2 linked regions of the Sinobacterium norvegicum genome follow. The protein of the gene in region 2 binds, or shares a complex with, the protein of the main gene of each other region. Links are inferred from orthologs where the notes say so. Each region holds a gene or a part of one and is shown on either strand. Other genes may lie near its edges.

The links. Proteins that work in one complex are often made in the same cells at the same time.
Region 1: the proteins of L9P87_RS07835 (region 2) and pabB are in contact, whole or in part, in a solved structure (PDB 8RP0), measured with the Escherichia coli proteins. The link is inferred for Sinobacterium norvegicum from one-to-one orthologs.

Annotation. Positions count from the first base shown.
Region 1 is NZ_CAKLPX010000001.1:314,266-320,227, forward strand. What follows is about bases 73-3,066. They hold pabB (aminodeoxychorismate synthase component I), read right to left. Parts: upstream 2,302-3,066; coding sequence 844-2,301; downstream 73-843. Other genes in these bases: thrH (bifunctional phosphoserine phosphatase/homoserine phosphotransferase ThrH), read left to right, coding at 161-778; L9P87_RS01470 (acyl-CoA carboxylase subunit beta), read left to right, coding at 2,653-3,066. In the rest of the region: ATP-dependent RNA helicase DbpA, read left to right, coding at 1-66; more of L9P87_RS01470, read left to right, coding at 3,067-4,380; L9P87_RS01475 (ATP-binding protein), read left to right, coding at 4,416-5,962. UniProt on the Escherichia coli protein: Part of a heterodimeric complex that catalyzes the two-step biosynthesis of 4-amino-4-deoxychorismate (ADC), a precursor of p-aminobenzoate (PABA) and tetrahydrofolate.
Region 2 is NZ_CAKLPX010000001.1:1,746,660-1,755,169, forward strand. The notes cover bases 2,502-5,367. They hold L9P87_RS07835 (anthranilate synthase component II), read right to left. Parts: upstream 4,299-5,367; coding sequence 3,705-4,298; downstream 2,502-3,704. Other genes in these bases: trpC (indole-3-glycerol phosphate synthase TrpC), read right to left, coding at 2,502-2,614; trpD (anthranilate phosphoribosyltransferase), read right to left, coding at 2,641-3,672; trpE (anthranilate synthase component I), read right to left, coding at 4,324-5,367. Also shown: coq7 (2-polyprenyl-3-methyl-6-methoxy-1,4-benzoquinone monooxygenase), read left to right, coding at 1-264; L9P87_RS07815 (OsmC family protein), read right to left, coding at 318-740; cAMP-activated global transcriptional regulator CRP, read left to right, coding at 1,116-1,745; more of trpC, read right to left, coding at 1,820-2,501; more of trpE, read right to left, coding at 5,368-5,805; L9P87_RS07845 (phosphoglycolate phosphatase), read right to left, coding at 6,052-6,723; rpe (ribulose-phosphate 3-epimerase), read right to left, coding at 6,728-7,396; N-acetylmuramate alpha-1-phosphate uridylyltransferase MurU, read right to left, coding at 7,475-8,167; L9P87_RS07860 (aminoglycoside phosphotransferase family protein), read right to left, coding at 8,173-8,510. UniProt on the Escherichia coli protein: Part of a heterodimeric complex that catalyzes the two-step biosynthesis of 4-amino-4-deoxychorismate (ADC), a precursor of p-aminobenzoate (PABA) and tetrahydrofolate.

The DNA.
Region 1 (5,962 bases), 1.4 Mb from region 2 along the record:
GCGTTAAAGCAATTGACGGCGGGTAAGGTAAAGGGGCGCAAGGTCTTGGCTAGAATTGCCAAGTAATCACCCCGCGGGTAAGTAGTTTGTTGCTATTGAATTTCTAACAAGGTAGATTTGGCGCAACATAATTAGCTATAACAATTGTTGGGAGTTTGCCGTGGAAATCGCATGTTTAGACCTTGAAGGTGTTTTGGTCCCTGAGATCTGGATTAAGTTTGCTGAAAAGACAGGTATTGAGGAGTTGAAGGCGACGACTCGTGATATTCCTGATTATGATGTGTTGATGAAGCAGCGCCTCGATATATTGGCGAAACACGGTCTGGGCTTAAACGAAATTCAAGAAGTTATTGCCACGCTTGCACCGTTAGAGGGCGCACGCGAGTTTATCGACTGGTTGCGAGAGCGTTTCCAGGTAGTGATTCTATCGGATACATTCTATGAGTTTTCTCAGCCCTTAATGGCACAGCTTGGTTTCCCGACATTGTTGTGTCATCGGCTAGAAACTGACGAATCAGGTAAGGTGGTTAACTATCACTTGCGTCAAAAAGACCCCAAACGTCAGTCCGTTATAGCTTTTCACAGCCTATATTATCGTGTTATTGCCGCTGGCGATTCTTACAATGACACCACGATGTTGGCAGAGGCTGATGCGGGTATTCTGTTCCACTCGCCGCAGAACGTGATCGATGAATTCCCACAGTTTCCGGCTGTGCAGACCTTCGAGGATTTAAAGAAAGAGTTTATTAAGGCCAGTAACCGCGACTTGGCTTTATAATATTCGCCTAGGCGAGAGAGAAAACCCGCTGATAGCGGGTTTTTTTATGTCTTATTGTTGCGGATTTACAAATTTTCTAGGGTGGTCATTAACAACTGCACCTTGGTCAGTGACTCTTGGTACTCCTCGTCGAGATCGGAGTCCATGACGATGCCGCCGCCGCCCCAGCAGTGAATGTGTTGGCCGTCGGCCACCATGGTTCTGATAGCAATATTGCTGTCGGCGTATCCGTTAAAGCTAACATAACCGATTGAGCCACAGTAGGCTGAGCGACCAATCTGTTCCAGCTCTGCGATGATTTCCATTGAACGTTTTTTCGGGGCGCCAGTGATGGAGCCGCCAGGAAATGCACGACTGAGTAGTTCGATTTGACTGCAGTCTTCGGCTAGCTCAGCGGTGATGGTGCTGACCAGGTGATGAACGTTGGCAAAACTTTCGACCTCAAACAGTTTGGGAACGCGGACGGATCCATGCTTGGCACTCTTGCTGATGTCGTTGCGAAGCAGGTCGACAATCATCAAGTTCTCAGCTCGATCTTTGCCGGATTGTTGTAACTCTTTTACCAGTTGTTGATCTTCGCTGCTGCTGTGGCCTCGTCGACGCGTGCCTTTAATCGGCTTGGTTTCGATCTTACCGTTTTCGACCTGAATAAAGCGTTCGGGTGACAGGCTCAAGATTTGGTGGTCACCGGTATTGAAGTAAGCAGAATAAGGTGAGGGCAGTGCCGACTTGAGTGCCTTATATGCCTGCCAGCTATTGCCTTGGTAGCCCGCCTGAAAGTGCTGGCTAAAATTGACCTGATAACAATCGCCTGCGACGATGTAGCGCTTTATTTGCTCGAACCTGTGCTGGTACTGTTGCCTGCTCATCGATGGCGAAAAAGCCTCGGTGATAGTAAACGATGACAGCGGTGTTGCCCGTTGTTGATAATAGGTTTGTTTATATTGTTCGAGCTGTTCGCGTCCCTGGTCAGAAACACTGATTAGGGTGGTGGTTTTTTGGTGATGGTCGTTGCAGATGCACCAGTGATAAATGCCGGCATTGAGCATGGCAAGGTCGTCGGCACTGGCGTTGCTATCGATGCCCAGCATCTTGGCACCGAGTTCATAGCTGCTTTGAAAAATTAGCCCACCGATAAAATTAAACGAGCTGTTTTTATTCGTCGTTTTGAATACGTTGAGCAGTGGTTTAATACGGGCGATGGCCTGTTCTAATGTAGCAGCCGATGAAGAGTTGTTAATCTTCAGTGTATGGCCATCGTAACGAATGCGTTGTTGCGGGAAGGCCGTTATTATATCAGTCGCCCCGTGTGCAGAGTGGTAGTTACCACTGTCGAGAAAGACTGCGCCAGGCTGTTGGTGGATGGGCTCAAACAGCAAATTGCTATCGGCTTGGTACTCGATGGCCTCGCTGTAGAGGTTGATGCTGATAGTCACTGGCTGTCGCTCATTGTTAACGCAGGGGAGGGGATGCAGTGGTTTGCCCCCAATCGGCGTGGATTTTAACGCTTTGAATGGGTTCAATACTAGCCTCAATGAGCTTAATTGTCTGTATCGATGAGCGTTTAATACATTGACATTGCGTACTTAAAATCATATTTTAATGCTGATTTTTATGGCAACAGGGCTAAAACGCAGCAGTATGCGTAGCAAAACAGTCAATAATAATGATAAATTTAGCTAATTAAGGCTATGTGTTAGTCGCCGATTTTATTAAAATGGGCAATAAATAAATATGCCGTAAGTGGCAGTAAGTACCTAATAAGGTGCAGTGCGCGGGCAGTTGTCGCACATTGCATCGATAGTATCGAGATTTGCCCACAAGGCCAAGACGCTATTTTCTTAGGTTTCAATACGTTGAGTTGAGAATAACTTATGACAAAAACAACAAAGCAGACTCCATCTTTGGCAAATCCATTTGCAGAGGAAAAAGAAGTTGAGTTTACCATTCCTGGTCAGATCTCCTACGAGCCCGGCCTTTATGAAGAAAGCTTAAAGTCTGGCTATGATCTTATTCAGCGTCCTAAGAAGGCCGCCGGTGTTGCCAGTGTGACCAAGCAACACCAGAAAAAACGTATGACCATCTGGGAGCGTATTCAAGTTCTCACCGATAAAGAACCAACCATCCTCTACCAAAACTGGGGTAAAAACCTCGATGGCGCTTCGCTTGTCACCGCTATTGTCAATATCAATGGCCGTGACGTTGCTCTTTATGGTCATGATTTCACCGTTCGCGCCGGTTCAATGGATGCGACTAACGGTAAGAAACTGGCCAAACTTTTTGAGCTGGCCGGTAAGCGTAAGATTCCATTGATAGGCTTAAATGACTCTGCGGGTGCTTTTATACCTGCCGGTGTTGGTGGTCTTGATGGTTATGCAGAAGCCTTTACCGCACTGCGTAAAATCAACGGTGTCGTTCCTTCGGTTATGTGTATGTTTGGTTTTAACGCAGGTGGCGGCTCCTATCTACCGCGTCAGGGCTCGTTCCTGATACAACCGAATGAAACCTTCTTCGGTTTAACCGGCCCTGGTGTTGTTAAGTCTGTCCTCGGTGAAGACGTAACCCCTGATGAGTTGGGCGGCCCTGGCGTTCACTCGCAAAGCGGTGTGACTGATTTTGTTGTTGAAGATGAGGTGGCGGCACTTCAAAAGGTGAAAGAGTTACTCAACTACCTGCCTTCAAGTAATGCAGAGCTGGCACCATTTCAGCCAACCTCAGACCCTGTCGATCGTAAGACCTGGGATATCGATATCCTATTGAAGAAGGCTTTCAACTCGCCTACAGGCTTCAATACACCGCTTGATATTTCTATTATTATCCAGCAGATCTGTGATCACGGCGATTATACCGAAATCCAGCCCGAACGTGCTCGTAACACCATTACGGCACTGGGCCGTCTCGGCGGTAATGTGGTTGGTTTTGTCGCCAATAACTCGGCGGTGTCATCGGGACAAATCGATATTGCTGCAGCCTATAAGAATGCGCGTTTTATCCGCTTCTGTAACGTCTATAACATTCCCGTTATTTTCCTTGAAGATACCACTGGCTTCCTGCCGGGTTCTGAGCAAGAAGCCGGTGGTATTGTACAGGCTGGCCGTGCCATGCTGGATGCGATTATCGATCTTCGTACGCCAAGATTCTTGATGATTATTCGCAACGCCTTTGGTGGTGCCTACGCGTCATACAACAACTACCCAACAGGTGCTGACTTTGTTTGTGCTCTGCCGACTACCCGAGCTGCGGTAATGGGGCCTGCCGGTGTTGAGTATGTCTATAAGAAAGAGTTGCGTGATATTCGCGGCAGTGTTGCTCAGCGTGTGGCGGCAGCGACCGCAGAGCAGGTAGCTAACGGTCTTACTCAGGAAGAAGGGAAGGCGGCGGCAGAAGCCGATGTTCAAGCCTGGGTTGCTGCCGAAGAGGCACTGCTTGTTACACGTTATGAAAAAGAGCTGATGAACCCGAACGAAGCATTGAGCTTAGGTTCTATCTCGCAAATCGTTATGCCTTCTGACCTTCGTAAACTGATGGCAGAACAGCTGGCATTCCACATGCGCCATTACAAGCCAGAACCGATGGCTGATGTGCAGCGTGAATTCCACTAATAGGCAAGATTGAGAAAGATTAAGAGGTTTATCCAATGACAAGTAATAACCATTATTTGAACAACCCTAAAATCCACGCTGATCGTAGCCTGGCTAACAGCAGCAGTGAGTGGGTTAAAAGCTTTGCCTGTAACGACTTAAAGCCGTTAATTATTTGCCGTGGTCCTATCCGCAAGGAAGCGATGGATGTTTTCGACGAAATGGGCATTAATAACTACGGCATTTTGCTTTCCGAAAAAGATTCCATTACCTATGCCAATGCTTTGGCGCCAGAATTACGTAAGCTGACGGACCCCAGCCGTGTACACCGTGTACCTGATTACACCGGTGCAGATAAGGAAGAGCGTCAGCAGCGTATTCGTCAAATCATTGCCATTGCTCACGATAACGGCTACAACTCTATCTTTACTGGCTACGGTTTTATGGCCGAAGATGAAGAGATGGTTCGCTCGATGGAAAACGCGGGCCTAAACTTTATTGGCCCCTGCGCTAATACCGTGCGTGATGCTGGCTTGAAGGATGAAGCCAAACGTACCGCATTGAGTAACGGTGTATCGGTGACGCCGGGTATCGATAATGCCAGTACCCTAACGGTATTGAAAAAGCATAAAGATTTAGACGGCCTTAAAAAGCTGGTGGCAGATCAAGACCTGGCTGTTGATGCGACAGTGCTCGACAGCGATGTGTTGTCACTGGAAGAGAAAACCAATGCGATTTTGACCGCCTCGTTCGAAAAAGGCATTGATCTTTTCACCGTCGAAGAACTGGGTGAGCAGTTAATTGTTGCTGTGACCAAGATGTTTGAACAGTATCCTGAAAACCGTGTTCGCATGAAGGCTATTTCTGGCGGCGGCGGCAAGGGACAGCGTATTCTACCTGCGCCAAACAGCTATCAGGGTACACTGGAAGAGCGCATTGTTTTGGCCTCAGCCCGGGCACCAGAGCTTGCACTGGAAATCCTCAACGAGGTGAAATGTAACGGCGTCGGCGATAACAAGAATATTCTTGCAGAACTGAATATTGAAACCACACGTCACCAAGAGATTCAAGTTGTCGGTAACGGCGACTGGTGTATTACCATGGGTGGTCGTGATTGTTCGTTGCAGATGCATGAACAAAAGCTATTAGAAGTTAGCGTGACGGTTGAAGAGCTTAAATTAACCATCAGCGATGCAGAGCAACGCAAGGCGCCAGCGGCTGAAATAGCAACGCTGAAGCAAGACCTGGTTGTGTTGGAGAAAATGGAAAACGAAGCCGCCAAGTTTGGTGGTGCCGTTGGTCTGGATAGTGTCTCAACCTTCGAATGTATCGTCGATGGCTCCAGTCACTTCTTTATGGAAATGAACACCCGTATTCAGGTAGAGCACCGCGTTACTGAGCTTTGCTATGGATTAAAGTTCACCAACCCTGACAACAGCGCTGAAAGCTTTGTCGTTAACTCGCTGGTTGAGGCGATGGTATTAATCGCACGTCACAGCACCCGCTTACCAAAACCTGTGCGTATTGCTCGTGATAACAGCTCTGTCGAGGCACGATTAAATGCCACCAACCAGGCGTTACAGCCACATGCTGGTGGTATTAT
Region 2 (8,510 bases):
GCAGCTGGCTTTATTGGCGATAAATACAGCCTCGGCTTTGTCGCCGCGACCGAGGATCAGGTCTGCAAACACCTGCAAGATCATCTCGAACAAATTGACCCGAACGACCAGCGCAGCCGGGCAATCCTCCGGCAAATGTTGGTCGATGAGGAGCAACACGCCACCCTCGCCCTCGACGCAGGCGGTCTTAAATTCCCCAAGCCAGTCAAAGAGCTGATGAGCCTGACCGCGAAGGCCATGACGGCAACAACTTACCGTATTTAAGAAGTAAGCAAAAAAAAGCGGCCCATCGGCCGCCTTTTTCGCTGAGCAACAACTTATTCTTCGTTGACAATAACGTAATCATGACTGATTTCAACACCGGCCGCTCCCAGCATAATCGAAGCCGAACAGTATTTCTCTGCCGATAACGATACCGCTCGCTTTACCTGCGCCTCCTTCAACGCCTTGCCGGTGACGACAAAGTGCAGATGAATCTTGGTAAACACTGCCGGCACCGCGTCGGCACGCTCAGCAGTAATCTCGACCTTACAATCGGTAAACTGCTGACGGGACTTTTTCAGCATACTCATCACATCGAAATTGGAACAACCACCGACACCCAGCAGCAACATTTCCATCGGACGTGGCCCCATATTACGGCCGCCGTGATCTTCCGGGCCATCCATAATCACACTGTTACCGCTGCCGGTTTCACCGACAAACATTGCGCCATCAACCCATTTTACGGTCGCTTTCATAGCTTCACTCTACTGTGTTATCTAATGAATACTGTCTAACGATGCTGATAACCTCATTACACCGTCGACACTTTTTTATCATCGCTCGATTATACGAGACTTTGCCCAGTTTTTCTGCTGAAATTATTTGCCCCATCGCCCACCTTATTACCTATGTCGCCACCTGTGGATAAAAGATGATAGCGGTCACAGTTCCTACAACCGCCGCGTTATATCAGGCCTCGGCGCTGTTATTGACCGTATACTTGTGTATATTGTTGAGTTATAGGGGGAGGCGAGCAGCCTTAATTACGCCACTAATATAATAATATGCGCTAATATCACTGCTTCTCCATTTTTTAAACCTATTACTTTTTTATAGGTGTGTTTTTACTTATGCTTGCTTTACAACCAGAAATTAAAGGCTTAGATGACTTTCTACAGCATTGTCACAAGCGTCGCTATCCTGTGCGCAGCACGATTATCTATGCCGGTGATCGTAGTGATTCGCTGTACTTTATCATTGGCGGCTCGGTAACCGTTGCCATTGAAGACAACAGTGATGGCCGTGAAATTATCGTCGCCTACCTGAACAAAGGCGATTTTTTTGGCGAAATGGGCCTGTTTGATCAGGACTCCCGCAGCGCTTGGGTCCGCGCCAAAACTGAATGTGAAGTAGCCGAAATCAGTTACGCAAAGTTTAATGAGCTGTGTGAAAACTATCCTGATGTCATCTATGCGCTGAGCACTCAAATGGCTAAGCGCCTTCGCCAGACCACCCGCAAAGTTGGAGACTTGGCCTTTTTAGATGTCACCGGACGTGTCGCCCGAGCACTGTTAGACCTGTGCAAGCAACCCGATGCACTCACCCACCCCGACGGCATGCAAATAAAGATTACCCGGCAGGAAATTGGACGCATTGTAGGCTGCTCACGAGAGATGGTTGGCCGTGTCTTAAAAACCCTGGAAGAGCAAGGTTTGGTCAATGTGAAAGGCAAGACCATGGTGGTATTCGGCACCCGATAGGCAGCTATACGCTAATACATCAAACAACAAAAAAGGCGCTTATTAGCGCCTTTTTTGTTGTTTATAATTTAGCGTTAAAAGAATAAACGCATCAGCTGGTCGCCCGGCTCGTCGGCACGCATAAAGGCCTCTCCGACCAAGAAAGCATTAACATCATGGCCGCGCATGGCCATCACATCATCGATACAATGGATACCACTCTCGGTAATCACGATACGGTCCTCAGGAATCTGCGCCAGCAGATCGAAGGTGGTATCCAGCGTGCAATCGAAGGTGTGCAGATTGCGGTTGTTAATACCAATCAAACGGGTCTCCAGCGGCAGCGTGCGCTCGAGCTCTTCGAGGTTGTGCACCTCGATCAATACATCCATGCCCAGCCATTGCGCCAGATCGGCCAGCTTTTTCATCTGCACATCGTCAAGACAGGCGGCAATCAACAAAATACAATCCGCACCAATGGCCCGGGCTTCCATCACCTGATATTCATCGATAATAAAATCTTTGCGAATAACCGGCAGGTCACAGGCGTTACGGGCAATCTGCAAATACTCATTACTGCCCTGGAAGAAATCGACATCGGTTAAGACTGACAGACAGGCCGCCCCGCCCTTTTGGTAGCTCTTGGCTATTTGCTCGGGATAGAAATCTTGGCGAATAACACCTTTGGAGGGCGATGCTTTCTTAATCTCGGCGATCACAGCGGCCTTACCAGCAGCGATTTTCTCTTCCATTGCGGCAACAAATCCGCGGGGCTTGGAAACCTGTTCCGCTATTTGCTGCAGTTCGCTATAGCTACGAACAACCTTACGTTCGGCAACTTCTTCGTGCTTGCGATTGACAATAGTCTTTAAAATAGTGGGTGTTGTCATAGTATTCTCGCTCTGTTCAGAGCTTGTTATTTATTAGCCGCGATTAGCGTCTGGGTAAATTCTGCCAACTCGGCAAGCTTGTGTTTCGCGGCACCGGAGCCAATAGCATCCTGGGCCATCGCAACACCTTCTTTTAAGGTCGATGCGATATTGGCGCAGTAAAGGGCTGCACCGGCGTTCATCGCCACCATATCGGTTGCTGTCTCATTGCTCTGGCTGAAGGCCGCCTTAATCATCGCCAAACTCTCATCTGGGCCACTGACAACCACATCCTCCAGAGAACCGCGCTGCAGACCAAAATCTTCTGGTACCACGGTGTACTCGGTGATGACACCGTCTTTTAATTCGGCGACAAAGGTCTTGGCAGCAATACTGAATTCATCGAGACCGTCTTCGGAATGCGCCACTATCACGTGTTCAGCACCCAGCTGGCGCATCGCCTCGGCATAGGGACGCACCCAAGCCTTGGAGAACACACCCAGCGACAGGTTGGTGACACCCGCCGGATTAGTCAACGGCCCCAAAAGATTAAAAATGGTTCTGGCCTTTAATTCCTTACGCGGGCCAATAGCATGCTTCATCGCGCTGTGGTGGTTTACGGCAAACATAAAGCCGAGGCCCACTTCTTTTACCGCCAGCGCCACCTGCTCGGCGGTAAGATCCAGCCTGACGCCGGCGGCCTCAAGCAAATCGGCACTGCCGGAACGAGAGGTCACCGAGCGATTTCCGTGCTTCGCCACCTGCGCACCGGCCGCTGCAGCAACAAAACTGGAGGCTGTCGAGACATTAAAAAGGCTGGAGCCATCACCACCGGTACCGACAATATCAACGAGGTTTTCACCCTCAACCGTCACCTTGGTTGATAGCGCTCGCATCACTGTCGCGGCGCCGACAAGCTCTTCAACAGTCTCACCCTTCATTCTCAAGGCGACCAGTAAACCGCCAATTTGGGCATCGGTTGCAGCGCCGGTCATCACCGCCGTCATCACCTCGGTCATCTCTGCTGTGGTTAAGCTTTCTCCGTCCATTAGACGGGCAATCGCCTGCTGTATATCCATGCTAAATCCTGAAATTATTAACCGGCCATACGCTAGCGGCGGCCGCTGGTATAACGTAAAAAATTGGCCAGTAAGTCATGGCCATGTTCAGTCAAGATAGACTCTGGGTGGAACTGCACCCCCTCTATCACCAGCTCTTTGTGACGCACACCCATGATTTCTTCGATGCGGCCATCTTCATATTCAGTCCACGCCGTCAGCTCTAAGCAGGCTGGCAACGTCTCTTTATCGATTACCAACGAGTGATAACGGGTGGCATTAAAGGGCAGAGAAAGCTGACTAAATACACCACTGTTGTTATGAAAAACCGGCGATATCTTACCATGCATCACCCGCCCGGCACGTACGATATTGCCGCCAAACACTTGGCCAATACTCTGATGCCCCAAACAAATCCCTAAGATAGGCAGCTTGCCAGCAAACTCCTCAATGACTTTCATCGAAATGCCAGCCTCATTAGGGGTACAGGGGCCTGGGGAAATAACAATATGGTCTGGCGCCAGTGTTTTAATCTGCTCGATGGTTATTTCATCGTTGCGATACACCTGCACATCAGCGCCGAGCTCACCCAAATATTGCACGACGTTGTAAGTAAAAGAGTCGTAATTATCGATCATTAATAACATGCTTCAATTCCTATGCCGGTACTGGTTACTGAGGGTGGGCCATAATGGCAGCGCGGAAGATTGCTCGCGCCTTGTTCATGGTTTCCTTCCACTCCAGTTTTGGCACAGAGTCGGCAACAACTCCGGCACCAGCCTGAACGTTTAAGATGTTATCTTTAATCACCGCGGTACGGATGGCGATGGCCGTATCCATATTGCCATTCCACGACAGGTAGCCGACAGCACCACCGTAAATACCTCGCTTGACCGGCTCGTATTGATCGATGATTTCCATCGCTCGTATCTTGGGTGCACCGCTTAATGTGCCGGCTGGTAGGGTTGCCCGCAGCACATCCATCGAGCTGCAGCCGTCTTTAATTTTGCCGCTGACATTCGACACAATATGCATGACATGGGAGTAGCGCTCGACCAACATTTGCTCACCAACAACAACGCTGCCAATGGTTGAGACTCTGGCGGCATCATTACGACCAAGATCGATCAACATCAAGTGCTCGGCAATTTCTTTCGGGTCAGCCAATAACTCTTCTTCCAAGGCGATATCTTCAGCCTCGTCATAACCACGGCGGCGGGTACCCGCTATCGGTCGCACCGCCACCTCACCGTTTTCAACCCGGGCGAGAATCTCCGGCGACGAGCCGACAATATGGAAATCATCCATATTGATAAAATACATATAGGGTGATGGGTTTAACCGGCGCAATGAGCGATAGAGGTTGATCGGCTGAGCGGTAAACGGCACCTGCAGACGCTGCGAGGGCACCACCTGCATGACATCACCGGCGAGGACAAACTCTTTAATTTCCTTCACCGCCTGCTCAAATGCCTGCTGACCGAAGACTGAGATGAAATCATCCTCAGTCATATCACCCTGACCGTCATCATGGATGGCAAGGGTATCCAAGGCCGGCCCGGGAAGAGGCAGCTTTCGCTCCAATTCATCCAAGCGAGCCTGGGCTTTATCGTAAGCCTGCTCATCACTGGGGTCGGCGTGGGTGATCAGGTGCAAAATACCCGACAGGTTGTCGAAGATCAGCACATCCTCAGAGACCATTAGCAGAATGTCTGGCGTGCCAATTTGATCATCGGGGCAGCTGTCTTTGAGTCGTTTCTCGATATAGCGCACGGTGTCATAGCCAAAATACCCTACCAAGCCGCCGTTAAACATCGGCAGGTCAGCCAGGTCTGGGACACGATAACGGGCTTGAAACTGCTCGATAAACTCGAGCGGGTCGTCGCTGGACAGCGATTCTATCACCTCACCGTCAGTAATGACCTCCACCAGCGAGCCCTGCACCTTTAACAGGGTTTTACAGGGCAGGCCAATAATCGAATAGCGCCCCCACTTCTCACCACCCTGAACGGATTCAAACAGGTAGGAGTAAGGCCCATCGGCGAGTTTGAGATAGGCCGACACAGGGGTATCCATATCGGCAAGTACTTGGCGAACAACCGGAATACGGTTATAGGGCTGGGCCGCAAGCTCAGCGTATTGTTGTGGTGTCATGGTGTATCCTGAGAGCAAATTTTAAGTCATAAAAACACATTGCCTACGCCGTGGCGCAGGCCATCATTTCCATCACCATCGCCAACAGGTTATATCCCGCATCGATAAGGCCACTATTTGCCTACCTATGGAAAGTGCCACCGTAATACCCCAACAATTAAAAGACATCGATTAAATTTAGACAGTCATTGTAACCAAGGCTGTGGATTTAACCAAGCCCTGCATTATTAACACTGCCGTCGGCCGCTACATAATCAATTCGTTCAGGCTGTCCACCACCCGGTCGGGGCGATCGAGAGCGATGTCGCGGCCATGGTTATAGCCATAGCTAACACCGACAACCGGCATCTCCGCCGCCCTGGCTGCCTCGATATCGTTACAGGAATCGCCTACCATCCAGCACTGCTGTGGCTCAACGCCGAGCCGCTGACAGGCCACTAGCAGCATTTGCGGATGCGGCTTGCTGTTATCGACACTATCACCACCCAATACCACGTCAAAGAAACCATCAATCCCCAAGCCGCTCAACAAGGCCGGCACAAAGGCTATCGGTTTGTTGGTGACAACAGCCATTGGCACAGCCTGAGCATGTAACCAAGACAGGTACTCTGTGACGCCACTGTAAAGAGCACTGGCCTGATTAAGGTAACGGCTGTAATGCTGGCGAAACAACTGTTCAGCTCGATCTATCTGCTCGGTGGACAGCGACTCTGTCGTCTGCTGCAAGCCCCAGGCAAGTCCGCGAACGACCAATATTCGAGCGCCGTTGCCCACCCAGTCCCGCACACGATCAATACCCGCCTCGGCCAATGATAACTCAGCCAGTGCGGCATCGAGGGCGAGAGCGATATCGGGCACGCTGTCGACCAGAGTGCCATCGAGATCAAATAATACCGCCTGTGGTTTTGTCACCTGCATGAGCTTAGGCCTTGGCGAGTTCTGAGCGCAGCGCATCAATCGCATCTTTATAATCAGGTTTGTTGAAAATAGCCGAGCCAGCGACAAAGGTATCGACACCGGCGGCGGCAATCTCTCGGATGTTATCCGGGGTCACACCACCATCGATCTCAAGACGGATATCACGGCCACTGGCATCGATCATGCGGCGTACTTCGACCACCTTATCCAATACTGAAGGAATGAATTTCTGGCCGCCAAAACCAGGGTTTACCGACATCAACAGAATCATATCGAGCTTGTCGATAACATATTTGAGCTCTTCTGGTGAGGTGGCAGGGTTGAGTACCAAACCGGCCTTGCAACCCAAGTCCTTAATCAGCTGTAGCGAGCGGTCAATGTGCTCACTGCCACCGGGGTGGAAAGTGATATAGGTGGCACCGGCCTTGGCGAACTCAGTAATCAAGCTATCAACAGGGCTGACCATCAGGTGCACGTCGATGGGCGCTGTTATACCGTAGTCGCGCAGCGCCGAGCAGATCATCGGACCAAAGGTGAGATTGGGAACGTAGTGATTATCCATCACATCGAAATGCACAATATCGGCACCGGCGGCCAACACGTTTTCCACTTCCTCGCCCAGGCGGGCAAAGTCCGCAGATAGGATAGATGGGGCAATTTGATAATCAGCCATAACAACCTCAACAATAAGAATGACGCGGATAGTCCGCTTAATTTGCGCGCAGTTTAACCTGTCGCCACCATAAGATCATCAGTCGCTGGCGGTTTTTGTCTGCGACACGGTGTTATTTAACAGTTCCAGGCGCTCGGGTGTGCCGATATCCAGCCATTCGCCGGTAAAATGTTGACCGGCTAACTTGCCTGTATCAGCCGCCGCCCGAAGCAGAGGCGAAAGAGCCGCCTTAGCCGTAGGGTCAAAGCCATTAAATAACCGAGGGGAGATAACACTGATACCGGCAAAGGTCAGGCCCGGCTGCCGAGAGTCAGAATTGGGGTTGGCTATACGGCCCTGCTGCAGTAAAAAATCACCATCGGGGTTGTGCTCGGGGTTGGCAACCAACACCAGATAAGCCAGGTCATCGCCTGTTAATGTGTCGACCTTTAGGACGCGGTAGTCAAAATCAGTCCAAACATCACCGTTAACCACGATAAAAGGGGCATCACCCAGCAAGCTTAAGGCCTGATAGATACCTCCTGCTGTTTCCAGCGGCTCGGGCTCAAAAGAGTAATGAAGCTCCACACCCCAGCGACTGCCATCACCGAGCTGCTGCGATATTTGCTCGCCCAGCCAGCCCAGGTTAATCACAATGGACTCAACACCGGCGCGGACCAGCGCCTCGATATGATATTCGATCAACGGTTTGTCGTTCACTCGTAGCAGTGGCTTCGGCGTGGTCAGCGTCAGCGGCTGCATGCGCTTGCCAAAGCCTGCCGCCAGAATCATCGCCCTCACGCAGCATCTCCCCAGCCTTGGGCGACAATCAAAGGCACCATGGTGCGCTCAAACCAGCCGGAGAATTCGGCAAGCTCGTCATACAGCCCACTCACCTCTTGTACATACTCGATGACCCGCGGTAAATCGGCCAAATAAGCCTGTTTATTATCGCGAATATTTAAGCGACAGAAAATCCCCAGCACTTTGATATGACGCTGCATGCCCATCAAGTCGAACCACTTCAGCCATACTCCGGTATCAAATGTCTGCCCCGTCTGCTGCTGATACTGCAGCCGGTATTGCTCAACCCAGGTAATAACCTGCGCTCTTGGCCAGCGGATATAACAATCCT